DNA from 4 places in the Arthrobacter sp. AOP36-C1-22 genome. Region 1 is predicted to be linked to each of the others. Evidence: riboswitches for the same ligand, from Rfam matches in the RefSeq annotation. Region 1 holds a riboswitch; each other region holds the start of a gene.
The links. A riboswitch is a leader RNA that binds a small molecule or an ion and turns the genes downstream of it on or off. The one in region 1 is predicted to bind S-adenosylmethionine.
Positions count from the first base shown of each region.

Region 2: linked by a shared signal. The riboswitch ahead of ACT3S6_RS12750 (bifunctional o-acetylhomoserine/o-acetylserine sulfhydrylase) and the one ahead of ACT3S6_RS13300 (acyl-CoA dehydrogenase family protein) in region 1 are both predicted to bind S-adenosylmethionine.
Region 3: linked by a shared signal. The riboswitch ahead of ACT3S6_RS04070 (OsmC family protein) and the one ahead of ACT3S6_RS13300 (acyl-CoA dehydrogenase family protein) in region 1 are both predicted to bind S-adenosylmethionine.
Region 4: linked by a shared signal. The riboswitch ahead of ACT3S6_RS14565 (hypothetical protein) and the one ahead of ACT3S6_RS13300 (acyl-CoA dehydrogenase family protein) in region 1 are both predicted to bind S-adenosylmethionine.

Region 1 is NZ_JBQSWW010000027.1:13,605-20,738, reverse strand. It holds gene ACT3S6_RS13320 (alanine/glycine:cation symporter family protein) at 1-702, shown strand, start outside; gene acs (acetate--CoA ligase) at 703-2,703, opposite strand; gene ACT3S6_RS13310 (sodium:solute symporter family protein) at 2,795-4,489, opposite strand; gene ACT3S6_RS13305 (OsmC family protein) at 4,426-5,031, opposite strand; SAM riboswitch class I at 5,412-5,510, shown strand; gene ACT3S6_RS13300 (acyl-CoA dehydrogenase family protein) at 5,519-6,784, shown strand; gene ACT3S6_RS13295 (LLM class flavin-dependent oxidoreductase) at 6,781-7,134, shown strand, end outside.
Region 2 is NZ_JBQSWW010000024.1:47,621-54,754, reverse strand. It holds gene metX (homoserine O-acetyltransferase MetX) at 1-1,046, opposite strand, end outside; gene ACT3S6_RS12750 (bifunctional o-acetylhomoserine/o-acetylserine sulfhydrylase) at 1,064-2,425, opposite strand; SAM riboswitch class IV at 2,493-2,609, opposite strand; gene ACT3S6_RS12745 (VOC family protein) at 2,818-3,462, shown strand; gene ACT3S6_RS12740 (GDSL-type esterase/lipase family protein) at 3,538-4,698, opposite strand; gene ACT3S6_RS12735 (TetR/AcrR family transcriptional regulator) at 4,698-5,282, opposite strand; gene ACT3S6_RS12730 (CPBP family intramembrane glutamic endopeptidase) at 5,338-6,081, opposite strand; gene hutI (imidazolonepropionase) at 6,091-7,134, opposite strand, start outside.
Region 3 is NZ_JBQSWW010000004.1:117,725-124,858, reverse strand. It holds partial or broken gene ACT3S6_RS04080 (DUF805 domain-containing protein) at 1-211, opposite strand, end outside; gene ACT3S6_RS04075 (DUF805 domain-containing protein) at 444-1,061, opposite strand; gene ACT3S6_RS04070 (OsmC family protein) at 1,607-2,149, opposite strand; SAM riboswitch class IV at 2,184-2,299, opposite strand; gene ACT3S6_RS04065 (DUF6226 family protein) at 2,452-3,120, shown strand; gene ACT3S6_RS04060 (SRPBCC family protein) at 3,323-3,775, opposite strand; gene ACT3S6_RS04055 (hypothetical protein) at 3,841-4,047, shown strand; gene ACT3S6_RS04050 (hypothetical protein) at 4,089-4,541, shown strand; gene ACT3S6_RS04045 (bifunctional metallophosphatase/5'-nucleotidase) at 4,592-6,430, opposite strand; gene ACT3S6_RS04040 (TetR/AcrR family transcriptional regulator) at 6,586-7,134, shown strand, end outside.
Region 4 is NZ_JBQSWW010000035.1:13,625-20,758, reverse strand. It holds gene ACT3S6_RS14585 (DEAD/DEAH box helicase) at 1-262, opposite strand, end outside; gene ACT3S6_RS14580 (LOG family protein) at 341-1,501, shown strand; gene ACT3S6_RS14575 (hypothetical protein) at 1,608-2,825, shown strand; gene ACT3S6_RS14570 (VIT1/CCC1 transporter family protein) at 2,852-4,000, opposite strand; gene ACT3S6_RS14565 (hypothetical protein) at 4,236-4,481, opposite strand; SAM riboswitch class IV at 4,532-4,642, opposite strand; gene ACT3S6_RS14560 (sodium:solute symporter) at 4,800-6,332, opposite strand; gene ACT3S6_RS14555 (helix-turn-helix domain-containing protein) at 6,499-7,074, shown strand; gene ACT3S6_RS14550 (amino acid transporter) at 7,081-7,134, opposite strand, start outside.

The DNA.
Region 1 (7,134 bases):
GGCATCGGCGTCGCCATCGTCCAGGGCGTCCAGCGCGGCATGCTCTCCAACGAAGCCGGCATGGGCTCGGTCCCCAACGTCGCCGCCACCGCCTCGGTCAGCCACCCGGTCAAGCAGGGACTGACCCAGACGCTGGGCGTCTACTTCGATACGCTGCTGATCTGCTCGATCACCGCGTTCATCGTCCTCATCGCCTTCCCGGACCTCGGACAAGGCGGCGAAGGCCTGGTGATGGTGCAGGAATCCCTGGTCGGCAACCTGGGGGCGTGGGCGGCGATCGCCCTGGCGGTGATCATGTTCCTGCTGGCCTTCACCTCGGTGCTGGGCAACTTCTCCTACGGGGAAGCCAACGTCAACTTCATCACCCGGAACAAGCGGGTGCGGACCCTCTTCGCGCTCGCCGTCACCGCCGTCGTCTTCCTCGGGTCCGTGATCTCCGTTGACCTGGCCTGGTCGCTGGCCGGGGTCACGATGGTCTTCATTGCCATGATCAACCTGGTGGTGATCACCATCCTGGCACCCACCGCACTCAAGCTCCTGCGCCACTACAACGCCCAACGGGCCCAGGGCCTGGACCCGGTCTTCCTGGCCACCGACATGCCGGAAATCAAGAACATCGATTGCTGGACCGAAGAGGACGTCAGTGACCACCTGACCCAGCGCGGCTACCAGCGGAAGGTGTCGGTGTCGGACACCGAATGATCAGCCAGCGGTACAAATTCGCTGCAGGGCGGGCAGGCACTCTTCATTCTGCAGGCTCGTCGTATCGCCCAACGCGGATCCTTCGAACAGTTGGGTCAATAGCCGGCGCATGATCTTCCCGGACCGTGTCTTGGGGACATCGGGGACGAAAACGATGTCGCGCGGTTTGGCGATCGGGCCGATCTGGGTTGCCACGTGAGCGCGCAGATCGGCGGCGGCGGCCAGTTGCGAGGGCGTCGACCCGGAACTGGTGCCGCCCCCGAGGAGCGCCTTGTCGCGGGGCACGACGAACGCCGTTGCCGCATGGCCGGTCGTGGCATCGACGGAGGGGCAGACCCCCGCCTCGACGACCCCCGCATGGGAGACCAGAGCTGATTCGATCTCGATGGTCGAGAGCAGATGACCCGAGATGTTCACCGCATCATCGGTGCGCCCCAGGATCCAGATGTCGCCGTCGTCGTCGTACTTCGCGCCGTCTCCGGCAAGGAACCAGCCCTGCGCGGCGTACTTCTGCCAATAGCTGGTGAAGTAGCGTTCCGGATCGCCCCACACGGTACGCGCCATGGCCGGGCCGGTGGCGGTGAGCACGATGTTCCCTTGCACGTTCGCCGGGACCCGGGCGCCGTCCTCGTCCACGATGTCCGTGGCCACCCCGGGAAGTGCGCGGGTGCCGCAGCCGGGCTTGAAGCTTATGTCGGTGGGGCGGGGGGAGAGGACCGTGGCGCCGGTTTCGGATTGCCACCAGGTGTCGACCATCGGGATGCCTGCATTGGGCTCACCGGGAACCACGGAATCGCGGCCGACTTGGGTGCGCAGCCAACGCCAGGCCTCGGGGTTCACGGCCTCCCCGACGGTGCCGGCCATCCGGATGGAGGAGAGGTCGTGATCGGCGGGGATACCGTCCGGGAACCAGCCCATGAGCGAGCGCACCAGGGTCGGGGCCGTGTAGTAGCTGGTCACCGAATAACGTTCGATGATCTCGAAGTGCCGTCCCGGATGCGGGGCGTTGGGGACGCCTTCGTAGAGGACCTGGGTGACACCGTTGGACAGTGGTCCGTAGATCTCGTAGGTGTGGGCGGTGACCCAGGCCAGGTCGGCGGTGCACCAGTGCACGTCCAGGTCCCGCTGGCCGGGGTCCGGATGGCTGAAGAGGAACTCGTGGCTCCAGGAGGCTTGGGTGAGGTAGCCGCCGGTGGTGTGCACCAGACCCTTGGGCTTCCCGGTGGTCCCCGAGGTGTACATGATGAACAGCGGGGTTTCGGCGTCGAAGGCCTCGGCGGCGTGGGTGCGCGGCTGCTTCTCGACCACCTCGTGCCACCACAGGTCCCGGCCTTCGGTCCACGCGATCCCGCTGCCGGTGCGACGGATGACCAATACGTGTTCGATGGCGTTGTCCCCGGCCACCGCGGCGTCGGCGTGGGCCTTGACCGGCACCGCGGTTCCGCGGCGGAACTGGCCGTCGGTGGTGACCAGGAGCTTCGCCCCGGTGTCCTCGACCCGGAATCGCAGGGCCTCGGCCGAGAAGCCGCCGAAGACCAGCGAATGCACCGCACCAATCCGGGCGCAGGCCAGGGTGATGACAATGGTCTCCACCAGCACCGGCAGGTAGATGACCACGCGGTCCCCGACGCCGATGCCCAGGGAGGTCAAGGCGTGGGCCGCCTGGCTGACCATGCCGGTCAGCTCGGCGTAGGTGACACTGCGCCGGTCCCCGGGTTCGCCCTCGAAATGCAGGGCGACCTTCTCCCCCTGGCCGGAGGCGACATGCCGGTCGGCACAGTTCACCGCCGCATTGAGTTTCCCGCCCTCGAACCAGCGTAGTTCGGGGCCCCGGCGGGCCACCGGGTCCACGGCGGTAGTGCTGTGGATCGTATGCCAGGGTTCGGTCCAGTCCAGGCGTGCCGCGGCCTCGGCCCAGAAGTCCAGGCGTGCGGCTTCGGCGTTCAGGACATCGAGCTGGGCGTCGGCAGTGGGGGAGTCCATTGTCGGTACGTTGGTCATGGGTGCTCCAATCGGGTGGGCAGTATGACGCGGGGCCATGTAAGGCTTCCCCGCGGTGGGTAGCGGCCCCCGGGAGATGACCGGTGGGGTCCTAGGCGGAAACCGGGATGGTTTCTTCCGTGGTGGGCAGGTGCTGCCGGCGGGTGGTTCCTACGGTGAGATTGAAGATCGCCAGTGAGTAGAGGGTCACGGCGGTGAAGAGTCCCAGCCCCAGAAGCCCGAAATGTCCCAGCCATTCTCCGAACGTCAGCAGTGCTGCAGCGACCAACGTTCCACCCGCGGTGTAGCGGATGCCGGCCGTTCGTCGTTTTCGATCCGGGGTGGATTCCCAGGGCACGGTCACCAGCGTGACCACGACCATGACTGCAAGGTTGATGCCCATTCCAGCCCACACGGGATGGATTCCTGCGAAGAACGTTGTGGCGGACCAGCCCGAGAGCTGGTTCCAGGCAATGCCGGCAAGGAACCCGGAAAGCATGGCTGCATGTACTGCCCGACGGCTGGCCAACGGCCAAAGGAAGACCGCGAGAACCGGCGCCAACGTGGCCCCGTTGCGCAAGGTCCAGGCAAGGACGTTCCACCAGGCAGCCTGCTCGGTGCGAAGGATCCCGTAAAGGATCATCAAGGCCGTCAGGGCAACCAAGGAGTACCGGGTGTAGCGAACCAGATCTTGTTCGGTGGCCTTGGGGCGTAATGCGCTGCCGACATCACGGCCCAGGGACGTGGCTCCGGAAAACTGGCATGGCCCCGCCCAGCCCATGGCGCAGGCCCAGACGCCAAGGAAGAAGAGGCCGACCAGCGGCGCCGGCAGGGTCTCGCTGATGTAATAGGGGACAGCCACGAGGCCAAGTTCCTGGTCGGGAACCGCAATGGCTGCGGAGGTCCCCACCAGGGCACCGAGGACGATGAAGGGGATCCCGAAGAGGGCTGCCGCATACAGGCCCTTCTGGCCGTCACGCGGAGAGCGGCAGGACATGGTCATTTGGAAGGCAGCCTGCGCCAGCGGCACATTGACGATGAATGTCCCAAACCAGGCGACGATGAGGGACAGCCCGGCATTTCCGGGGTCGACCATCGCCGGACGGGTGGCTGCCAATTCCTGCCAACCGCCGGGGCCGGGATTCGACAACACTACGAAGCCCGCGATGACGAGCATGACGACGAAGACCAGGCAGTTCAACGTCTGATTGAATGCCACGGACCTCATGCCGCCCGACCAGAGAAAAACCAACAGAAGCAGCGCGGTCGCAGTGACCGTCCATTGCAGCGGCAAATCGGTGAACGCCGTCAAAGCCGAGGCGAAGGCGATCGTTGTGGCCACCGACCACATGGGGAAAGTGACCGCCGTAATGACGCCCGCGATGGCTTTAGCCGCCCGACCGAACCGATCACCGATGATGCCGGTGACCGTCACGACGAGCTTCTCCCGCAGCGGTTTCACCAGCAACAAGGCGATCAGCAGAATTTGCACCGTTTCGGCCACTCCGTACCAGGCAGCGGAAATCCCGGTCCGATAGCTGAGTTCCATGATGGAAATATATGAAGAGCCCGAGAAGATCCCCGTGATGCAGAAGGCGACGGTCCAAGGGCTGAAGGAACGGCCGCCATCGAAGAAGCCCTGTCCGCCGGGACGCCCTGCGCGCACGCGGGACCAGCGGCCGCCAAAGAGCAAAAGAGCCGTATAGCCCACGGCTAAGCCGATGGTCCATGCGCCCGCCGATGTCACTGCTCCACCTTTCGGGACCGCGAGTCGAGACCGCGAGAGAGGGCATCCGCGTTGTTGCATTCCCTTTCAGGAGCGTCGACATCGATCAACTCCGCGAAATGCCAGCGGAGATCCACGACAACGCCGGCGGCGCGGATCAGGGTCAGCGCCGGACAACGTGATTCCACGGACGTCGTCAGCTGGTCCAACCGGCTGGCATCTTGTTCTCCGGTCTGGACGTGGACGGCGATCCGGCAGGAATGAAAAAAGGGCTGGACATCGGCGGTACCGGCGAATCCGCGCGTGTCCTGGGTAGCCAGGCAATAGGTCTCGATGGCTTCGAGACCGATCTGCAGTTCCTCGGCGATCTGTTCGACCACCACGCCCAGGCATGCGTTGACTGCGCCGACCATGTATTCCATGGGAGTGGGGGCGGTATCGGTCCCGCCAACGGGTTCGGGCTCGTCCACTTCGAAGCCGAAGGCCCGGATCCGGATCTTCGTCCGCATGGATCCCTGCCACGTCCCTTGGGAACGAATGCGTTTGTCGTGGGCTTTCGGGGAGACGGAGCCCCCGAGGCGGGTCTGCTGTGCGTCGGTCGTACGGGTCGGGGCAATGCTCATGAACTCAGCTCCATCGTTCCTGGCGGAAGCACCTTCGCCGGTGACGGGTTCCGCGGGGTGGCGGGGCCTTGTTCGGCGTGGTTGCTGCGGCGTCACGGAGCCAGATCTCTCGGCCGCTCGGGATGGGTACCTTTCCACTAAAGGCCACCGGCACCAGAAGAAGCAACTTCACACGACGCGTTGCGAAATATTTCATTGATGTTTCCTGCGAGGTGCCCGGATTGAACTTTCGTGTCCAGAACCCGTGCAAATAACGGAAATATTCGATGTTGCTTGGATTGCCTGGGGCTCGGAACCTGGGCTGAAACACCCCGGAAAAGTGGTTTCCGTTGACTCCAACGGTGGCGCTGAGGGCCCATGATGTGGCCCAATGGAGACAACAACCATCCAGAGCGGCCGAGAGATCTGGCTCGATGACGCCGCAGCAACCCCTTCCCGATCCGTCGGGAGGAAGGTGCTCACGCCGGAACCGATGGAGTGATGTTCTGTGGCTGCCCTGCCGATCGACGAAGCGACCCCGCGACACCTGATCAAACTGACCCCCGGCGTGCCCGCCGACGGACACTACGACGAACTCGCGGCGGTCTTCAGACCCGTGTTCGCCAGCATCGCCGATGGCGCCGCCGACCGAGATGCCCGGCGGATCCTGCCCTTTGAACAGGTCGGCTGGCTCAACCAGGCCCGCTTCGGTGCCCTGCGGGTCCCCCGGGAGGTCGGCGGCTTCGGCGCCTCGCTGGTTGATTCCTTCCGCCTGCTCATCGAGCTGGGGGAGGCCGACTCGCAGATCGCCCAATTGCTGCGGGCCCATATCGGCTTCGTCGAATCGGTGCTGCTGCTCCACGACGAGGCGGTCAAGGCGCGCTGGTTCGCCCGCTTCGTCGCCGGGCAGATCGTCGGCAACGCCTACACCGAGCGCGGCGGCAACGACCTGGGCCACCTGAACACCGCCGTCGAACAGTCCGAGGCCGGCTGGATGCTCACGGGGCAGAAGTACTACTGCACCGGGACGATCTTCGCCGACTGGGTGGCGGTCACCGCCATGGCGCCAGCGGTTGAAGGACGCCACGTCGCGGTGGTGTCCACCCAGCATTCGGGGGTGGTCATCCACGACGATTGGGACGGATTCGGCCAACAGCTCACCGGCACCGGGACCACCGGATTCGCCCGGGTTCCCGTGGATACGCTCCTGGACCCCGAGGTGCTGGACGTCCACCCGGAATCGGCCATCTTCCAGTTGGTACTGCTCGCCGTCCAGGCCGGTATCGCCCGGGCGGTCCTCGCCGACGCCCGCGCCCACACCCAACTGCGTGAACGCGCCTTCACCACCGGAACCGGCGTCCCCTCCCGGCATGAACCCCAGGTCCTGCAGGTCATCGGAGAGATCTCGGCGACCGCCTGTGCCGTGGACGCGATCCTGTTGGCCGCCATCGCCGAACTCGAATCGGTGATCGGCCAACCGGGGCTGAGCCCCGCGGAGCAGTACGCGGTCAGTGAGCTGGCCGCCAACCGGGCCCAGACGAGCATCCAACCACTCGTGCTCGAGGCGACCAGTAAGCTCTTCGACGGCCTCGGCGCCTCGGCGACCTCCACCGCCTGCAATCTGGACCGCCACTGGCGCAACGCGCGCACCATAGCCACCCACAACCCCGCCATGTACAAGTCCCGCATCGTCGGCGACTACGAGGTCAACGCCGCGACGCCGCGCAAACTCGGCGCCGTCGGCGACCTCAAGACCCCTGAAGGAGAAAAATGAGCACCACACCAGCACGCCGCCGGATCCGCCTGAACGCCTTCGACATGAACTGCGTGGTCCACCAATCGCCGGGGCTGTGGCGTCATCCGCAGGACCAGGCGTGGCGCTATAAGGAACTGGGCTACTGGACCGAACTGGCCAAGACGCTGGAGAAGGGGCTGTTCGACGGGATCTTCATCGCGGACGTCTTGGGCACCTACGACGTCTACGGATCCACCAACTCCACCCCGCTCTCCGCCGGCGCCCAGGTCCCGGTCAACGACCCGTTCCTGCTGGTCTCCGCGATGGCTTCCGTCACCGAGAACCTCGGCTTCGGGGTCACCGCCGGAACCGCCTACGAACACCCCTAC
Region 2 (7,134 bases), on a different contig from region 1:
GACTGCTGCGGGCCGTAGAGCCGGTCGCTGTCGACGGCGGCGATGAGGAATTCCACCCCGCCGGTCCGGGCCAGGGCGGCCTCGACCCCGCCCCGTCCCCGTCCGACGTCATGCCCCACCAGTGCCTCGGTGAGCACGATGTAGGAGTTCGCGTCGAAGCGGGTCACCAGCTTGCCGGCCTGGTGGTCCAGATAGCTTTCGACCTGGTACCGGCCCCGGTCGAAGCCGGGGCTGCCGAAGGGGTCCTCCTCGGCCTGGCCCTCGTGCCCGAAACGGATCTCCAGTTCCGGCTCGGAACGGTAGGTGATGTGGGCCAGCCGGCGGGCGATCCCCAGCCCCGCGAGGGGGCCGGTGCCACTGCCCCGGGCCACGGTGCCGACGGCGTCGAGGGCGCCGGCCGAGGGCGCCGCTCCGTAGAAGTCGCCACCGGAGAAGTCCGGATCCAGCCGGATGGCCTGCGTCTGGATCTGCCCGAAGGCGATCTGTTCGGCGGAGGCGACCGCGGTGGCCGCAATGACGGCGCACCGGGCCACGCGTTCGGGGTATTCCACCGCCCATTCCAACGCTCGCGCTCCACCGAGGGAACCGCCCAGGACGGAGTGCCAGCGTGAAATGCCCAGGTAGTCGGCCAACCGGGCCTCGGTGCGCACCGAATCCCGCACCGTGGTGAACGGGAACCGGGAGCCCCAGGCCTGCCCGTCGGGGTCGAGGCTGGAGGGCCCGCTGGAGCCATAGCAGCCGCCGACCATGTTCGGGGCCACGACGAAGAACCTGTCGGTATCGATCGTCTTTCCCGGACCCACGAGTCCTTCCCACCAGCCTTCTTCCTGGCTGTGCCCCCGGGAGACATGGGTATCCCCCGTCAGGGCGTGCAGCAACAGCACCGCATTGGAGGCCCGGGCGTCCAGGGTCCCCCAGGTCTCGTAGCCGATCATCACCTCGGGCAGCCAGCCGCCGGTCTCGAAGCGGTAGCCGCCGATGGGCACGCATTTGAGGATGCCGTCACGGATCAACGGCGCCCCGGGGGCCTGACGTCGTTCCCTCACGTCGCCGACGCCCTGGCTCACCGGACGGCCTGGACTTCCGGGGCGGCCTCTGCGGCTTCGTCCCCGGCGGCGGCCGCGGCGGCGAAACCGACCTCGAGGTCGGCGATGATGTCGTCGATGTGCTCGATGCCCACCGACAGGCGCACCAGTCCGGCTCCCACCCCGGCCGCGGCGCGTTCGGCGTCGGAGAGCTGGGAGTGCGTGGTGGAGGCCGGGTGGATCACCAGCGAGCGCACATCGCCGATGTTGGCGACGTTGGAGTGCAGTTCGAGGCCGTCGACGAAGGCCCGGCCGGCCGGTTCGCCGCCGGAGATCTCGAAGGCCAGGACCGCGCCGACGCCCCGCGGGGCGTATTTGCGGCCGAGTTCGTACCAGGGGCTGGAGGGCAGGCCGGCGAAGGCGACGGAGTCGACCTGGGCGTGGGCCTCGAGCCATTCGGCGACCTTCTGCGCGTTGGCCACATGGCGTTCCATGCGCAGGCTCAGGGTTTCCAGGCCCTGGGCGATCAGGAAGGCGTTGAACGGGGAGACCGCCGAACCCAGATCGCGCAACAACTGGACGCGCGCCTTGAGGATGAACGCCAGGTTCGCCCCCAGGGCGCCGTCGACCCCCAGATCGCGGGCGAAGACCAGCCCGTTGTAGGACTCGTCGGGGGTATTGAATTCCGGGAAGCGTTCCGGGTCGGCCGCGAAGTCGAAGTTGCCCGAATCAACGATGGCCCCGGCGACGGAGGTTCCGTGCCCGCCCAGGTACTTCGTGGCCGAGTGCACCACGATGTCGGCACCGAATTCGATGGGGCGGACCAGGTACGGGGTGCCCAGGGTGTTGTCCACGATGAGCGGGACCCCGGCTTCGTGGGCCACCGTGCTGACGCCCTCGATATCCAGGACGTCCTGGCGCGGATTGGAGATGACCTCACCGAAGAATGCCTTGGTGTTCGGTTTCACCGCGGCCCGCCAGGAATCCAGGTGGTCGGGATCCTCCACGAAGGTGACCTCGATGCCGAGGCGCTTCAACGTGTGCTTGAACAGGTTCTGCGTTCCCCCGTAGAGGCTCGGGCTGGCCACGATATGGTCCCCGGCTCCCGCGAGGTTGAGGATCGAAAGCGTGGTCGCCGCCTGGCCCGAGGCCAGCAGCAGGGCCCCGACCCCGCCTTCGAGGTCGGCGATCCGGGTTTCGACGGCTTCCTGCGTCGGGTTGCCGATGCGGGTGTAGATCGGCTCGAGTTCCTTCAGCGCGAAGCGTGCTGCGGCACTCTCGGCGCTGGGGAAGACATACGACGTCGTCTGGTAGATAGGCAGCGCCCGGGCCCCGGTGGTGGGATCCGGTGCCTGTCCGGCGTGGACCTGGCGGGTTTCAAAAGACCATGATGCAGACATTTCTGTCCCCTTCTACGACTCAGGGGCCCCTGTTCCACGGCGGTCCCGGAAGGGAACGCCGGGAGGTGACCCGCGCTTGTCCGTTCTCCTTGTGGAGGCGAACCAGGTCTTCACCCGGGGCACCCCACCGCGAGTGGAGGGTTGCCGGCCAGCAAACCGGGGTTTCGCGCTGGCACTCATGACCTGCCTCCAGTGTTGTGGATCGGGGCGGCCGCCGCAACAACGCGGCGTCAATATGACCGCAGGGCGCAACATTCCTCCCCCTCCCCCGTCCGGTCCCCCTCCTGACGGCCGCGATGGAGGCCCGGGAAACGGGTCGAGGAAAATACGAACCATGGTGATTTAGGGCACCCTAAGTCGAGACGCACCTCACAAAGTGCGATCATGAAGCCATGATGAGGTTGGATCACGTTTCGTACGCATGTGGACCAGACGGGTTGGCCGCGACGGCCGCCCGTGTCGGCAAGACTCTGGGGATCGAGTCCGTCAAGGGAGGCATTCATCCCCGCTTCGGGACCAGGAACGTCATTTTCCCGTTGAAGAACACCCAGTACCTGGAGGTCGTGGAGGTCCTGGACCACCCGTCCTCGGACAAGGCGCCGTTCGGCCAGGCCGTCCGGGCCCGATCGGAGATGGGTGGCGGATGGATGGGTTGGTGCGTCGCCGTTGACGACCTGGCCCCGTTCGAGGAACGTCTGGGCCGGTCATCGGTCCCGGGCAACCGCAAGTTCCCCGACGGCCAAGAACTGACGTGGCAGCAGATCGGCATCAAGGGCCTGATCGCCGACCCGCAGGTGCCCTACATGCTGCGCTGGGATACCGGCACCGAGGACCTGCACCCCTCCCGGGCATTGGATCCGCAGGGGCATATCTCCGGGATCGCGATCGCCGGTTCGGTCGAACGGGTCCGCGAATGGCTGGGCACCCCCTCGGAGTCGCCGTTGGGCGATGTCGAAGTCCAGTGGGAGGCCCCCAATGGCACCCCGGGAATCATGACGGTGACCTTCGAGACCCCCTCGGGGACCATCACCCTCTGATCCGCTCACGGAGGTGGAACACCGAACGACGGCGGCCCGCGGGCCGCCGTCGTTTTCGCTCTGTGCCGTCCCGGATCAGTGCCGCGGCACCGCCGCGAAGGGTCCGTCGGCGGCGAAGACCCGATCGGCGAAGCGATCGCCGATCAGCTGATGCGTTGCGGAATCCGGATGCAGGTTGTCCGGCAGCGGCAGCTCGGCCTCGTCCGGGGCCCCATACAGCTCGAGTCCGTCCAGGAAGTACAGGTTCGCATCGTCCGCCCGGTCTTCGACCAGGGAGCGCATCTCGCGGCGGATGACCTCCAAGGTCAGCCGTCCCGCCGATTCATCCCCTGGGGTCCCCGTCGCGCTGAACTTGACCTGGCTGGTCCCCAGGCTCTCCGGGACGATCGTGCCGGGGCCCGACGTGCTTTCGTGAATCGGGCAGAAGATCGGGGAGATCAACACCAGCGGCGTGGTGGGATGCCCCTCGCGGATGGTGTCAAGGAATCCGTGGATGGCCGGGACCAGGGTCCGCACGCGCATGGCATCCAGGTTCACGATGTTGATGCCGAGTTTGACGCTGATGACGTCCGCTGGCGCATCGCGGATCACCCGCGCCATGAAGGGGTCCACGAAGCAGCTGCCCCCGAAGCCGAGGTTGTGCAGTTCGACCCCGCCCCGGCGGGCTGCCACGGCGGGCCAGATCCCGCTGGGGGATGCCGCGTTCGATCCCTGGCTGATGGAGCTGCCGTGGTGGACCCACAGCGGACGGGTCCGGGGCGCGGGGTGGAGCGGCTTGTCGGAGCAGAGGCTGATCAACTCCAGGGATTCATTGTGGGGGAGGTGGAATTCGAGCGTCTTCTCCGTTGGCGCGAGGCCCTCCACGACGGTTGTGTGGTGGGGCCCGGCCACGTGGTGCATCGAGCCGGCGGCCATGTCGATTTCCACGGCGTCCCCGCCGGTGAGTTCGTCGCCGAGCTGGAGGCTGCCGTCGACGAAGACGTCGATGCGGCCACGGGGCCTTTCGCTCCCCCGGAACGCGGTGTGCGTCGAATGGGAGACGAGCTTGATCCGGGTCGCAGTCGTCCTCACGACAATGCGGACGCCCGCGGGCTGGGATTCACGGTCAATGAGGGTCTGTTCAGGGTATTGCCGGCGCACCCAGGCCGGCAGCCGGTGGATCCGCATCCCGTCGGGGGTCTGCTCGAGTTCGGCGGCGCCCCGGACGAGGTCTGTGGTGAGGTCGGTCGTGATCATCAGTGCTCCTGCTCTGTGGTGGTGGGCCAGCTAGCCAGGGCGCGGTCGAGGGCTTCCAGGGCGCGATGCCAAGACGTCCGGGTCTGCTCGTCGCGGTGCTCGAAGGAGGAGGCCCGTTCCAGGGCCAGGAACCCGTTGACCGTGGCGCCCATGAATCGGGTCGCGTGCACCAGTTCGGTCTCCGGCAGGCGGTAGCCGCGGAGCACCGAGAAGGTGAGGTCAACGAGGCGGATGGCCCCCGCGGAGCGTGCGGTCTTCGGCGTGGCGGGCCGTGCCAGGACGGCCCACCGGCCGGGGTGCTGCCCGGCGAAGTCGCGCTGGGCTTCACCCAGACCCACGAGCGCCTCGTATCCGGAGCGCCCAGCGATCCCCGCGGCCACCGCCTCGGCCACCTCGCCGAGGACGAGTTCGTGCACCCCGTCCAGCAGGGCTGCCAGATCCTTGACATGCGAGTAGAGGCTGGCCGGGCGGACGCCCACCTCCCGGGCCAACGCCGAGACCGTGATGGCCTCGAAGCCATCCCGGTCAGCCAGTTCGGCGGCTGCCTGGACCACTGCTGCCTGGTGAAGGGGTGCACGTTTCATGCATTGAACCTACACCCTGTAGGCGTTTGCCTACAAGCTGTAGGTCCAGGGGTGGCTAGGTTCCCAACCCGATCGCCGAACCGATGAGCGAATACCCCACGAAACCGGCGATATCCAGCAGCGCATGGGCGATGACCAATGGCATGACCCGGCCCGTCCGGGTGTAGATCCAGCCGAAGATCACCCCCATGACGGCGTTGCCCAGGAACGGACCGAACCCCTGGTAGAGGTGGTAGCTGCCCCGCACCACCGCGCTGGTGAGGATAATCGGCCAGGTCCCCCAGCCCAGCTGCCGCAACCGGTCGAAGAGGTACCCGATCATGATCGTCTCCTCCAGGATCCCGTGCCGGATGGCCGAGAGCACCAGCACCGGGATGGTCCACCAATATGGTTCCAGCGCCTCGGGGACGAGGGCCGTGGTCACCCCCAGCGTCCGGCCCACGGCGTAGAGCCCCAGGGTGCCGACCCCGATCAGCACGAAGAGCCCCACCCCCTGCCATGAATCCTTTCCGGGCCGGCGCAGATCGAATCCGAGCGCACGGAACCCGTTCCTGCCGGCCAGATAGAACAGGTAGAACACCAGGGCGACCGGAACCAGGGCGAACATGATGTCCATCAGCTGGTAGGTCAGATCAAAGTACTGCCGGTTGCTGAGCGAATTATTCAGCGTGGTCGTCTGTGATCCCAGCGGGCCGCGGCTGAGCTTGTCGATCAGCGAAACGATCGCGTAGAGGGCGGACTGCCCCAGCGAGAGCCCCAGGACGATCAGGATTTCCGGCCACAGGCTCTTGCTACGCATAGGTGAATACTATGCCAGTGGCGCGGACCCCACGGCGGTCCGATCCACCCGCTGCCCGGCCCGCCAGACGGCCCCGGTCAACGGCATGCCCGGCCGGTAGGCCAGATGGGCCGCCGACGGTGCGTTGAGCAGCTGCAGATCCGCCCGTTTGCCGACCTCGATGCTGCCCACCTGGTCCTGCACCCCCAGGGCCAGGGCCCCGCCCATCGTCGCGGCCTGCAGGGCCTCGGTCAGGGACAGGCGCATCTGCAGCACCGCCGTGGAAACGCAGAAGGCCATCGAACTGGTGTAGCTGGTCCCCGGGTTGCAGTTCGAGGCCAGGGCGATCTGGACGCCGGCGTCGAGCAGCCGGCGCCCCTCGGCCAGCGGCTGCCGGGTCGAGAGGTCGCAGGCGGGCAGGCAGGTCGCCACGGTCCCGGCTTCCCCCGTTCCGCTCGCGGCATCCCAACCGGACCAGGATCCGGCGAGCGCGTCGACATCCGCCTCGTCGAGGTGGTTCACATGGTCCACGCTCGCGGCCCCGAATTCCACGGCCAACCGCACCCCCGGCCCGGGACCGAGCTGGTTGCCGTGGACCCGCAGGCCCAGGCCCGCATCACGGGAGGCGGCCAGGACCCTGCGGGATTGGTCTTCGGTGAAGGCCCCGCGTTCGCAGAACACATCCGCCCATTTCACGTAGGGGCGCACGGCGGAGAGCATGTCGGAGCAGACCAGATCGGTGTATTGCTCGGCGTCGGCGCCCGGCGGGACCAGATGGGCGCCCAGATAGGTGACCTGGTCCACGATCGTGGAGGCGATCCGGGCGTGGCGGGCTTCCTCGGTGACATCCAGGCCGTAGCCGGTCTTGGTCTCCAGGTAGGTCGTCCCCCCGGCGGCGGCCTCGGCCACCCGGCCCATGAGCAGTCGGGTGAGTTCGTAATCGGTGGCGGTCCGGGTCGCCTCCATGGTGACGCTGATCCCCCCGGCCGCGTAGTCGGCGCCGGCCATCCTGGCCTCGAATTCGGCGGCCCGGTCCCCGGCGAACATCAGGTGGGTATGGGAATCCACCCAGCC
Region 3 (7,134 bases), on a different contig from region 1:
TCCCCAGCCAGTAGACAGTGAGCAGCAGGAGCGGGAAGGCGGCGCCGAGCCCCATCTCGCCGGTCACCGGGTCCATGCCACCGACCCCGAGAACGATGAACACGGCGAAGAGGACGAGATAGACGATGCTGTTGAAGAGGCAGAACCACCAGTACTCACTCCGGCTCGCTCGACCACTGAAGGTTGCATATTTGCCGAAGAAGCGCTTCACGGATTGATAGAAATCCGCGCCGTAGAGCGGCTGCTCCACCGGGACCTCCCCGAAGGTGACGGTGCGCCCCGAGGGGTTGCTTTACGGGGCGACGGATCCCGCGGGGCCGCCGTAGGGGTTGGGGTAACCAGCGCTCAAGGGGTTCTCCGGGGGAGTCGAGGCCAGGCGGTGTGCGCTGGCGTGCGGGGCCGATGCCCCGGCGGCGGACCGCCGGGACATCGCCGGGGCTTGGCTAGCCCTGGGTCGGGTCGGTGGGCTGCTGGTAGCCCTGTGGGGGGTTCTGGCCCGCGAAACCGCCGCCGGCAGCCGGTGCTCCCGGGTACCCGGCAGAGGTGCCAAAGGCGTTCCCGTAGGCTGCCGCGCCGCCATCGGCGTCGAAACGAGCACCTTCGGGGACGGAGGGCATGATCATGAGGACGAGGACCACGAGCCCACCGAGAATCGGCACCAGGATCAGCAGGTACAGGAATCCGCTGAAGTTGCCGTCGTGCAGGCGGCGGACGCTCAGGGCGATGGACGGGATGATGATGGCCAACCCATAGAGCCCGATCACCAAGGAGGGGATGGCCCCGCCGGCACCCATTTCACCGGTGACGGGGTCGGAGCCGGCCAGTCCGAATCCGATCGCCAAGCCGTAGAACACGGTGTAGACGATGGCGTTGAAAAGCGCGAAGAACCAGAACTCGCTGCGGCTGGCCCGACCCGAGAAGGTCGCATACTTCTTGAAGAAGCGCTTGATGGCCTGGCCGAAGCTGGCCCCGTAGAGCGGCTGGTCCAAGGGAGCCTCACCATGGGTGGGCATGGTGACCCCTCCGGGGTTGCCATAGGGGTTGGGGGTGCTGCTGCTCAAAATTTCCTCCATCGAAAGTATTTCGGGTGATCGGGAGTAGTCTTCCAGATGGAGCCTTGACATGCGATGGGGAGGACTCCCCATGTCGCGTCGTGTCTGCCCTTGGTGTGGGGTAGGCCCCCGGAGCCACCCCGACTAGCTCGAGGCCGCCGGGGCAACCGGCTACCTCTAGCTCGGTGGCATCGGAGGATTGCCCGCCTACACCTTGTGGTTCAGGGGGACCTCTGGAGGCTGCCGGCCACCGCCACTGCCCTGCTGACGGCTCCCGCCGCCGGCAGTGGCAGGCCTGGGCGCACTGGTCCTCGGGGAAGACCCCGATCCACGACAGCTCAGCGGTTTCAACTTGGCCATCACGGTGCCGGGAGCCGGACAGTTGTCACTGGACCGTCGAACTAGACAGAAGCTCACTTCATGAACATCAAGAGATCGCTGCTTCATGGATCGTGACTGGACACCAGGAGCCGCAGCCCCAGGGACAACACCGTGCAATTCGGCAGGTACAGCCGGTTCGGAGGTCCTGTTGGGAGTCGGCTGCTGGCCGCCTTCTAGGAGTTGACCCGCAGGGTCGTGGTCACCGGGGTCGGGTTCGTGAAGACGTCCAATACCGGGCAGTGGGCGTCGACGGCCGCCTGGAGTTCGGCATAGCGTTCCTCGGTGGCCGGACCCGAGACGTCCACGGTCAGCCGCACATCACCGAATCCCGGGCGGACCTTGTCCTCGATGCCGAACAGGCCGCGCACATCCAGGTCGGCGTCCGCCGAGATGTCCAGCGAGTCGATCGTGATGCCCAGCTGGTGAGCATAGAGGCGGTAGACCACCACCTGGCAGGAGATCAACGCCCCGAGGGCGTATTCGACGGGGCTGGCGGCGACGTCGTCCCCGGCCAATGCCGCCGGTTCGTCGACGGTGAATTCGTGGCGTCCGGCGCGGATGGTCGAACCGACCGAGCCCACCGGGTCGGCCGTCGCGCGGAACTGCAGCGATGCGCTGGCAGTGTTCTGACCGATCCGTTCCGCCCAGGCGGATCCCGCGGAATCGAGGCGTTCGGCGCGGTTGGAAATGCTGGTTTCTGCAAGGGTCTGGGTCATGGCGTTCCTTCGCTGTCATGGCGAGCGTGGCGCTGCGCCATACTTACGCCTCCCGGTCGGGACGGCGTCGAATCGTCACCTGGGGCACCCCACTATGGCGAAGGGGGTTGCCGTCCAACCGGCCAGGGCCTCAGGTTGGATCTCTTGATTCTTGGGTTCGATTCTGCTGGCGGGAACGCCGATCGGGCAAACGCGTCGCGTCATCCGGAGACATACGCCGGGTCATCCGCGGGTGGAGAGCCCGCCATCCCCGCAGCAGGATTCCCCTCGCCAGGGGGTATCCCAGCGGTTATCGTGGGGCCATGAGCGGATACCGGCGCCCGGAGTTCACCCCGGAGATCCATCGCGATGGACAGGGCGCCCCGATCGCCTACGGCCATCGGTGGGAAGGGATGTCTCCGCCTTCGCGCGCCTACTCCACGGTGGGCCATCGACACCGGTTCGCTCCCTTGCATGAGGTCGCTGATGCCCAGCTCGACTGGCTGTTGGACGCCTTTGACGTCGTCGCCGAACGGGACCCGGAGGTTGCTTCCGATCTGCTGTTCCCCTCGGAGGACGTCGTCCACGCGGTCCGGGTCGTCCCGTCCAACCTGCTCGCGGCCCCGCTGACCTTCGTCTTCACCGGGTTCCCGGGGATCTTCCTGCACGCTGGCGCCCTCTACGACGCCCACTATCCGGTATGCGGTTGCGATGCCTGCGATGACGATGTCCAGGAGCTGTTGGAAAACCTTGAATCCGTGGTGCGAGCCGTCGTCTCAGGCGGCTATTTTGAACGAATTAATCCCAACGACGACCAATCTGTCGATTATCGGCTGGCCGAGCCGGGCCGGTGGGAAGAAGCCGGGTGCATCCATGCCGAGGATGTGCCCGAGGGAAGGATGGAGGTGGCAGAAGCCATGCTCCCTTCCGATGGGCACTGGCGGCCGTGGCCGGAAGCGGTGCGAGACGCGGCTGGTGCGGCAGGGGGCTGACAAACCGTGTGCCCGTGGCGGTTCCGTCGTGATCTTCCATCAGGGCCGGCGGGCGTCAACACTGCGCGGGATGATGGCCACGTGCTTCCTGGCCGACATCGAAACACAAGAACCGCAGGCACTCATGGCGCGAATCACCGGCAACCATAAGCGCGGAAATGAACGCGTTGCACGGAAGCATCCGCGCAATCAGGGCCGCTAATTAGTCCACGGGCCCGGCGCTGAGATGGCGGTTCCGCTCCTCGATGAGCTTCTGCAGATAACGGGCCAGGAAGAGCTTCTCTGCCAAACGACCGAGAGGGCCGAACGGTGCGGCGAAATCGACGCGGTCAACCATGGTTGTTCCCCCCGACTCCTGGCTGAACTCATGGATATGACGAAACCAGCGGAACGGGCCCTTGACCTGTTCGTCGATGAAGGAGTGCGGTGCTTCCATCTGCATGATGCGGCTGGTCATCTTCAGGGGGACGCCAAAGTGCCAAGCCCGCCATGTCACGTTCTCACCGAGTGAGATGAGGCCGGAAGTGACACCGGCGATGGCCTCCTCCCGGGACTTCGCCAGCGATTGTTGATGGGTGTCGATGTTCCGGGCCAGATCGAATAAGTGTTCCTGAGGGATGGTGGTCCACGTCGTGCACTGGAAGGAAACGCTCATGGGCAGAGTCTCTCAGGTGTTGCCCGCCTCTCGAAAGGTCGGCGAATACGCGGTACGGTGCGCGTATGCGCTTCTCCACCCAGCAACGCCTCCTGATTGCCGCCTACTGCGCCATGATCCTCGTGGGTCTACTGCTGTTGGTCTTCGGGCTCTTCGGGGAATCCTGGTGGCTGCCCGTGATCGGCGCGCTCATCGTCGCAGGCTCCGGATTCACGCTCTCCGTATGGGTGCGGGAGTTTCGGCGTCAAGACACCCTGAAGAACCGGGCCTGAGGGTTGTTCCACGGGAGACGGTGAATCCGTAGTCTGTAGGCGTGAACAGAACAGCGACTCCCTTCCTCGTCATCGGTGGCCTCGGCATGCTGCTCGGTGGTCTCTTCTCCGCCATCAGTGCCGCCTCCCCGTCCTATTTGGCCGCCTGGGCGGTCGCCTATCTGGTGCTGGTGGTCGGTGTCGCGCAAGTGGTGCTGGGCCTGGGCCAGGCCCGGTTGGCCGTAAAAACCCCGTCGGAGGGCTTCGTTTCGGCCGAAGTCTTGACGTACAACCTCGCCAATATCGCCGTACTGGGTGGCTCGATGTTCTCCCTGACGTTGCTGACGTGGATTGGTGCGGGGCTGATCGTCGTCGCCATGGGCCTGTTCATCTGGGCGGCCCGCGGTGCTGCCTCGGAACAGCGGTGGTGGCTTTATGGATACCGGGCGATGATCGTGATCATCCTGGTATCGGCCCCCATCGGCATCATCCTGGCGAATTCGCGCATGGGCTGAAGGCGGCCGGCAACGGCCGCGCCGGCGAATGGCCGGCGCGGACACTGCGACTACTGCGCGACGGCCCGGCCCAGCGGGGCCGGGTCGACGACGTCGTGGGCCTCGAAGTAATCCAGGGCAGCGACCAGGTCGCTTTGGCCCGAGTCGGTCGCGTTTGCCCCCTCGGCCAACGTGGTGAAGTTGTCACCACCGGCGGCAAGGAACGAGTTCATAACCACCTTGAACACGTCGTCGTCGGCAATGGCCGCACCGTCGAAGGTCATCGAGGTGATGTGTGAGCCGCGGGCCGCATCCTCCGTGTAGGTGTAGTCCAGGCCTTCGGAGATCCCCAGATGCAGCTTGGGCCGGCTGGAGCCATCGGGCTGCCACTGTTCTTCCAGCACGGTCTTCAACTGAGCCCCGGTGAGGTCCTCGGTCCACAAGGTGTTGCCGAATGGTTGGACGTTGGCCACGTCCTTATATGTGACGGTCCCGTTCGTGCCATACAGCAGGTCGGCCCGCAGGCCTCCCGGGTTCATCAGGGCGATCTGTGCCGGTTCGCCGCCGAAATCCTCGTTGGAGGTCGCCCACAGTTGCATATCCGCCACGAGATTACCCATCGAGGATTCGACGCCGCGGTCGGCCCCCGGCTCGTTCCCGCCGCGCAGGATGTCGGCGCTGATCCGGCCCACCTGTTCTGCGCCGACGATCTCTGCTTGTTCGGCCGCCTTCTTCACGACCCGTGCCACGCGCCGATCCGCTGGGAAGGCAGGAACCGTCTCGCCGGCGTGGTTCGTTTTCGTCAGCTCCACCAGTGAACCCGAGAGGGCGACCGGCTTCGTGGAACGACGGTCCACGGTGATCTTCACCCGGTCCAGAGTGGTGCCGTATTCATGGGCCTGGACCACCGGGCGCTTCATCGAGGACGACCACCCCTCCACCGGGAAAGAGCAGGCGTATTCCTGGTGGGTATGGCCGGAGAAGATGGCGTCGACGTCGGCCGATGCCCCGCGGACGAGCTCCCCATAGGCGGTGTCCTCGTCGGCGATCGCCGAGCAGTCGGTGCTGGCAGACCCCTCATGGGCCAGCAGAACGATCACGTCCGCCTCACCATTGGACTTCTTGCCGTCGGAAAGCTGGGTCGAGACCCGGTTGACGGCCTCGAGCTGGTTACCGAAGTCGAGGCCGGCCACGCCGGAGGGGGTGACCAACGATTTGGTCTGTTCGGTGACGACGCCGATGAAGCCGACCGTGACGCCCTGGACCTTGCGCAGCGCATATTCCTTCAACGCTGGCTGGTGGGTGCCCTCATGGTAGACGTTGGCGCCCAGTGCGTAGTCGGCCCCGGCGTTCCTGTTGTGCTTTCCGTAGCGCGGGATGACCCGGTTCTTCAGGTCGTCGATGCCGCGGTCGAATTCGTGGTTTCCCACAGAGGAGACATCCAGCCCGGCAGTGCGTAGTGCGTCGATGGTGGGGGTGTCGTCCTGGGAGAAGGAAGTGAACGTCGAGGCGCCAATGTTGTCGCCCGCGGAGACGAACAGTGTGTTGTGCTTCTTCTTGCCGGACAACTCCTTGACGGCTCCCGCCACCACCGCGGCGCCGGCCGAAGTGCCGCCCGCCTCGATCCGACCGTGGAAGTCATTGATGCCCAGCAACTGGATGGTGCTGGTTCCCGGCCGGTGGTGCCCAGATCCATGACCCCCGCCGTGATGACCCCCGCCAGGATGACCGCCATGGCCGTTGCCGTGGCCCCCGCCGTGGTGGCCTCCCGGCCCGCCACCGTGGTGGCTTCCGTGGCTGCCCCCCGCGGGGGCGGCGGCCTGGGCCGGCGCCACCAGGGTCGTGGCGGCCAATGCGAGGCCCGCGACGACGACGCCGGCTCTCTGGATCGAATGCGCGCGTGGCTTCATATCGAGACTCCCGAAGATGCGAAATGTGAGGTGCCACACACCCGTGGCGTACGGGCGATCCTACCGAGCGACAGGGGCCTGTCAAGGAAAAAATGTGGTCTATTCCACAAAGATTGCAGTTGTGCAATCTTTGCATGAGTGCATAAACTGTACCTATGCAAGAAGTGCCCTTGACCCAGCGTGAGCGCAACCGCCTCGAGACCTGGAACGCGATTCATGACGCCGCAGCTGCCATGACGCTCGAAGACGGGCCGGTCTCCGTGACGATCGAGGCGGTCGCCTCCCGTGCGGGGGTCTCCAAACGAACGTTCTTCAACTATTTCCCCACCAAGGAAGACGCCATTCTGGGCACGCGGGCACCCTTGGTGTCCGATGAACTGCTGGAGAAGTTCCGCAGCAGTGATGCGGACCTGCTGACCCGGATCGTCAGGATCCTTGCCGGGGTGATGGCGACGAGTCTCGGCCGGGGCCACGCCTACCAGGTCAGGCGCGACATCATCACCCGGTATCCGGAACTCAAGGGTCGGATGGTCCAGCACATCAACGCCGCCGAACAGCTGGTCGACGAAATCCTGCACGAACGCATGGACAGCGACGCTGCCGAGGAGACACTCAACCTGCTGCCCGATGGCCAGGATTCCGCCCGGGCGCTGCTCATGCTCGCGGGAACCATCACCCGATTCGCCTACCGTTCCGATCCACAA
Region 4 (7,134 bases), on a different contig from region 1:
TGCAATGGGTGCCGACCGGGCAACTGCACCAGGTTTCGCCGACCGTCCACTCCCCCTTGCGGTCCACGAGGGCCACCGAGGTGCTGTAGGGCTCCTCCTCGGTGCCGATGACCCGGGCGGTCAGCCGGGGGTCCCCGGCGCTGAATTCCAGGTCCAGGACGTGCTCCGCATTGGCATAGCCCTTCCCACGGGTGAACGCCGCACCACCGACCACACGGAGGATTTCGCGGGCGTCAACGAGGGGAAAATCGGATTCTGCCATCCTCCTATCGTTTCACGTCCCGGCCCCTGCCGACGAACCAGGATGCCGGGCCGCCCGCTGTCGCCGTAGGGTGTGCTCATGAACTCCTCGCCGGCGATGCAGACACCGCCCCGTGAGCTGGACATCGACACGGTCGACCAGTTCGATTCCCGCACGAAGACCAGCGGTGTCCCGATGGCCGGTTGGCATTGCCAATCATTGGATCTGCGTGATCGTGGACGGGCGTTGGAGCGGTCCGACGTCTCCGGTGCCGTCTTCCTCGGCTGTGATCTGCCGCCGGGTTCCATCCCCGGTCTACGTCGCCGCGGGGCCCTGGTCTTCCCCGATCTGCCCGGGCTGCCGTTCGATCCGTACCGCGGCGGGCTCTACACGGCACAGGACCTCTATGCGGGACTGGAGGACCACGCCTACGAGGACACCCCCGATGCGCGCATCTATGCCTGGAGCCGCCACCGGGGTGCCGGTCGGGGCGGACTGAACATGGCCCTGGCCACCACCTTGCACGACCATGCGGTCGGCGTGGCCCTGGAGCAGCTGCTGGCCGGTGCGCACGACGGCGATGCCCCGGGGCGGATCCCCGGCCGCGGGGTGGTCGGGGTGATGGGTGGACACGCGGCCGAACGCGGCACCGCAGGGTTTCGTGACGCCGCCTATCTGGGACGCAGCCTGGCCCGCGCCGGGTTCACGGTCGCCACCGGGGGCGGCCCCGGGGCCATGGAGGCCGCCAATCTCGGGGCCTACCTCGCGGCGGAGGAGGACGAGGTCCTGGAGGCGGCCATCACGCGGCTGGCCGCCGCCCCGTCGTTCCGTCCCTCGATCTCGCAGTGGGCGCGCGCCGCGCTCGCCGTGCAGGAAGACCATCCCCGGGGAACACCCACGGTGGGGATCCCCACCTGGTTCTACGGGCATGAGCCGCCGAATCTGTTTGCGACCCATATCGCCAAGTTCTTCGCCAACTCGATCCGTGAAGACGTGCTGCTCAAGGCCTGCACCGGAGGGCTGGTGGTGCTGCCCGGGGCCGCCGGAACCGTGCAGGAGATCTTCCAGGATGCCTGCGAGAACTATTACGGAACCGCCAGGACCCAGACCCCGATGATCCTGGTGGGCCGGCGGCATTGGACCCGTGAACTGCCGGCCTGGCCGCTCTTGGAATCCTTGGCCGAAGGCCGGGACATGGCAGCGGCCATCCATCTGGTGGAGACCCCCGAGGCGGCCGTGGACATCCTCGCCGGCGGGTGACCGGCCCGCCGGGGGGCCCGGGCCCGGGGCAGGAGCCCCGGAACCCGTCGGCGCAGCGCCCGGTGAGATCCAGAGGATCGGCAGCTGCGCTGGGTAGGCTGGCGCTATGGACTCGAATCCCTATCTCGTGACCCGGCAGCGCCTGGTCCAGGCGCCTCCCGGGGCCATTTTCGAACTACTCGTCGACCCGTCGAAGCATCCGCTCATCGACGGCTCCGGCACGGTGAAGAGCGCCCGGCAGGACGAACCCCAGCGGCTGGCACTGGGCTCCGAATTCGGGATGGACATGCGCCTGGGCGTGGGATATCGGATCCAGAACACGGTGGTGGAGTTCGAGGAGAACCGGCTGATCGCCTGGCGGCATTTCAACGGCCACCGCTGGCGCTACGAATTGATCCCCGCCCCGCGGGGCACGCTGGTGCGTGAGACCTGGGATGCCTCGCGGCTGAAACGTCAATGGCCGCTGAAGGTCATGGGGTTCACTCGCAGCACCCCGGTGAACATCGAACGCACGCTGGATCGGTTGGCCGACTATTTCGACCCCAATACGCCGCGCCCCCCGGAGCCGGAACCACCGCGTCCCTCCCCGCGGAAGCCCCGCGCCAAGTCATTGACCCCCGCCCAGGAGGCGAAGGAGGCCGCCCGGAAGCAGGCCCGCGCCCAGAAGGCGGCGCAGCAGGATGAGGAAGGCGTTGCGGCCCAGGCGGCCAAGGCCGAACGGTTGGTGCTGGCGGAGGAAGCCGAGACCGCCCGTCGGGCGGCCCGGAACGAACGCACCGCCGAGGCCCGCCGCGCCCGTGAACTGAAGGAAACGGAAAAGACCGAGCAGGCCGCCCTGGCCGAACGCGCCCAGGCCGAGAAGGTCGCGGAACAGGAGCGGGTCGAGGCCGAGAAGGCGGCAGAGGCCGCCCGCGAGGAGCAGGCCAAGGCGCAGAAGGCGGCGGAGCTCGAGCGGGCCCAGGCGGAACGGACCGCCGCCGCCGAACGGGTCAAGGAGGAGAGGGCGGCCCGGCAGGAACACGAACGCCGGACGAAGGCCGCGCGGGCCGAGGAGGCCGAGGCGGCGAAGACCCGGAAGAACGCCCCGCAGGTGCCCGTGGAGCCGTTGCCGCCGATCGGGGCGACCCCCCGGCCGTTGACGACGACCCCACGCCGGCCCGCACGCGAGATGATCGCCGCAGCCAAGGCCGGACGGCGGGATGCTCCGGCCCCCGGGCAGGGCACCGAACCGGCCGGCGAGCCGGACACGCAGGAGCCGACCCCGCCCCCGGCGGGGGACCGCCGCCCCGTGGCCGCAGCCCGCCGGATGCGCCGCGCCAGCTGAACGGAAGGGGCCGGGTTCTGCGGGTCCTAGCCGATGTTCCCGCCGAAGAGCAGGCCGAGAACGTAGGTGACCCCGGCGGCACCGAGGCCGATGGCCAGCTGCCGGAACCCGCGTTTGGCCGGGGAGGCGCCGGAGAGCAGTCCGACGATGCCCCCGGTCAGCATCAACGCGACCCCGACCAGGAGCAGGGCCACCAGCAGGGCTGGCAGCCCGCCCATACCGAAGAGGTAGGGCAGGATCGGGACCAAGGCCCCCGAGGAGAAGAAGCAGAAGCTGGAGGCGGCGGCGCCGAAGGCGGAGCCCAGGGCCTCGTGTTCGTCGCCGCCGGTTTCGGTTTCGGGCACCTCGGGTTGCAGGGACAATGAGGGGTCGCAGTCGCAGCTGAAGGTCCCCAGCCGTTCGGCGGCCCGGTGCTCGGCGGCCTCCCGGCTCATGCCGCGGGCCCGGTAGACCAGGACCAGTTCGTTGGCCTGCAGGTCCAGATCCGGGGCGGCGATGAGCGTGATCTGGGTCGGTTGGGAGGCGGTGAGCAGTTCGCGCTGCGAGCGGACGGAGACGTATTCCCCGGCGGCCATGGACAGGGCGCCGGCGAGCAGGCCGGCGACCCCGGCAAAGAGGACCAGCGCGCTGGACACCCCGGCGGCGCCGATGCCCATCACCAGGGCCAGGTTGGAGACCAGCCCGTCGTTGGCCCCGAAGACGGCGGCCCGGAAGTTGCCGGAGAGCCGGTTGCGGCCGCGGATCGCCAGCCCGCGTACGACTTCCTCATGCACCAGCTCATCGGCGGCCATCTGAGCGGTGGCGTCGGCGTCGCTGTCGTAGGGGGAGGCGCCCTCGGCCCGTTGGGCCAAGGCCAGGACGAAGACCGAACCGAAGTTGCGGGCCATGAACCGCAGCATGACGCGGCTGAGCGAGGGGCGTGCGGTCTTCCGGGCATGCTCGCCCAGAAGATTGGACCAATGCTCCTGGTGGCGGGCTTCCGCCCGGGCCAGACCCAACAGGATCTGGCGTTCCTCGCCCTCACGGCGTTTGGCCAGGGTGAGGTAGATGGAACCTTCGACGCGTTCGTCGGCCAGGTATTTGCGCCAGCGCCGGATCTCGGCGGGCGTGGGCTCCCTACGCGAGGCCTCCGCGGCTGGCGGATCGGCGTCGGGGGAGGGGGCATCCGGTGTCATTGGGCGTCCTTCAATCGGTTCGTATGTCCCCGCGGTGGTGCGGGACTGCCGGTCAAAGGTCGGTGGGTGGCCACGAGCCTCGGACCGCCAGTGGCGGGCCGAAGGTCTCGTTCGCCCGGCGTGGTGCCGGGTGGAATGCCGGACCGCCGGGAGGGCGGTCGGTATGTCGACAGGTCCTCGTCCACCCGTGCCGGATCAACGATCCAGCGCGGGTGGGGTGTGGAACTACTCCCCTTCAGCCGACCAGCATACCCGAGGGAGCCTCGGCGCGGTCGCGGACGGGCAGGCGTTCAAGGAAGAACACCTGTGCTTCCCCGTCGGGGCGGTGTGCCCGGGGAATACGCACGGTCAGTGCGCAGGAGTCGGATTCCCAGACCGGTCGGCCGGCCGTGTTGGCCAGCGCATGGTCGAGATCCTTGGGGTGGGGCGCGATGAAGCGCTCCCAGTGACCGTCCACGTTGAGGCAGACGGTGCCTAGCATCGAATCGAAAATTGGAAGGACGGAGACGCTTTGCGCCACGGATTTCCTCTCGTGCGTTCTTACCCAACACGTTGTCGTGCGGGCCGCTTCTTCATCCGAACCACCCACGAACCTGGGGTTGGTGCGCGGGTAGTCGGAGCTGTTGCCCGCGTCTCATGAAGCTTTTTGCCAGCCTAACGTGATTGCCGGGGCAACCCAAGCTGTGTTCCACGTCATTCCCGCTGCATCCCAGCGTTGGTGCGGCTAGATTCGTGTTCGACATCTGCTCCCCCGGGAGCACTGTCACCCGGGGGGAACGAGGACGACGCCGGGGCGGGTTCAGGCTTGCTGATCGGCGGAAACGCCCTCCATGTCGACCCGTCCGGCGACCCGATCCGACCAGTGCCGGGCCACTTCCGGGCGGGTCGGCGGGGAGAGCAGGCTGAACAGGACATAGACCACCAACGAGGCGCCCAGACCGTAGTAGATGGGCTCATTGGCGTAGACCCCGGAGAACTTCTCGGTGGACAGTGCCTCCAGGGTGATCATGGTCGTCAGGGTGACCAGGGTCCCTGCCGCCATGGACAGGGCGGCGCCGATGCCGTTCCCGCGCTTCCAGAGCAGCCCGCCCAGGATCGCGACCAGCAGCCCGCCGACCAGGATGTCGTAGGCGATGGTCAGGGCGGCGACGACGTCGTTGACGAGGATCGCCAGGATGATCGCCACGGCCCCGAGGCCCAGGACCCAGTACCGGTTGGCGGCGACGTCGTGCTCGGGGTTGCGCCCGGTGTTGACCTCGATCTCCTTGCCGAACCAGCTGGCGACGAAGGGGGTGACGTCGTTGCGGGCCACGGTGGCCGCGGCGATGAGTGCGCCGGAGGCGGTGGACATCATGGCCGCCACGGCGGCGGCCAGGACGATCCCGCCGACGGCCACCGGAAGCAGGGTCATGGCGACCTCCGCGTAGACGACGTCCTTGCCCAGGGCCTCGATGTCGATGCCGGGCAGGGCGACCCGGGCGGACATGCCGATGATCGCCCCGGCGATGCCGTAGATCACGCAGTAGATGCCGGCGGTGGCTCCGCCCCAGCGGGCCACCTTGGGGGTGCGGGCGGTGAACACCCGCTGCCAGATGTCCTGGCCGATCAACAGGCCCAGGGTGTAGACCACGAAGTAGGTGATGATCGTCTCGGCGCCCAGGCCGCCCCAACTGAAGAATTCATCGCGGGCCCGTTCGGGGATGCCGGCGGAGATTCCCTCGAAGCCGCCGGCCGCCGAGAGGGCGAAGGGCAGCATCAGGGCGAAGACACCGACGGTCTTGATGACGAACTGGACCTGGTCGGCCAGGGTGATGGACCACATGCCGCCGATGGTGGAGTACACGAGCACGATCGCCCCGCCGACGGCGATGGCGAGCCAGCGGTCCCAGTCGAAGAGCACGACGAAGATCGTGGCGTAGGCCCCGGTGGAGGTGGCACAGAGCATCAGCGTGTAGGCCAGCATGACCACCGCCGAGGCGTTGGTGGCGTGTTTGGAGCCGTAGCGCAGGGTGAGCATCTGGGAGACGGTGAAGATCTTCAGTCGTTGCAGCCGCGGGGCGAAGAACATGCTCAGCAGCAGCACCCCGATGCCGATGGCGATGACCAGCCAGGCGCCGGAGAGGCCGAATTCGTAGCCCAGGCCGACGCCGCCGACGGTGGAGGCGCCCCCGAGTACGACGGCGGCCATGGTTCCGGTGTAGAAGAAGGGGCCGAGTCGGCGCCCCGCGACCAGGTAGTCGCTGCTGTTCTTGGTGCGGGACTTGCCCCACCAGCCGAACGCGAGCATCGCGATCAGGTACGCGATGACGATCGCGATATTGATGATGTCCATGGGGAACCTCTGGTCGGAAAAGGGAGGATGATCAAAAAATGATGTTTACAGGTAAACATCTGTTGCCTACTAAGCTAAAGTGATCTGGCTAACAGGTCAATTGGCCTATGCTGTGTGACGTAATGCAGCACCTACATCCATTGTGAAGACCCGGAGTACACCGCCCATGAAGGCCTTGCCCGTCGAGCCCAGCAACGCCCCGATTGCCATCGGTTCGAAGATCCGGGCGGCGCGTCATGCCCAGCGTATGACGATTGAACAGGTGGCTGAATCGACCGGGCTGACCAAGGGCTTCCTCTCCCGGGTCGAACGCGACCTGACCTCGCCCTCGGTGGCCTCGCTGGTCACGTTGTGCCAGGTCCTCTCGGTGTCGGTGGGGGAGCTGTTTGCCCAGCCCGAGACCCATGTGGTCCGTTTCGATGATGCCCCGCGGATCTCGTTGGGCGGGCACGGCATCATCGAACGCCTGGTGACCAGTCGGTCGGAGAAGCGGCTGCAGGTCATCCGCGCCGTCATCGAACCCCATGGGCAGGGCGAGGACGAACTGTATTCGGTGGATTGCGAGGTCGAGGTCCTGCATGTGGTCTCCGGGCGCTTCATCATCATCTTCGCCAATGAACGCTTCGAGCTCGAGGGCGGCGATTCGGTCACCTTCCCGGGCCGCGAACCGCATTCGTGGATCAACCCCACGGAGGAGGAAGCGGTGGTCCTCTGGACGCTGGTCCCTGCCGCGTCGAGGTAGCCGGGTTCAGCCGACATGGACCCACGGGCGTCGCTGCAGATCCGGTTCGGCCTCACGGAG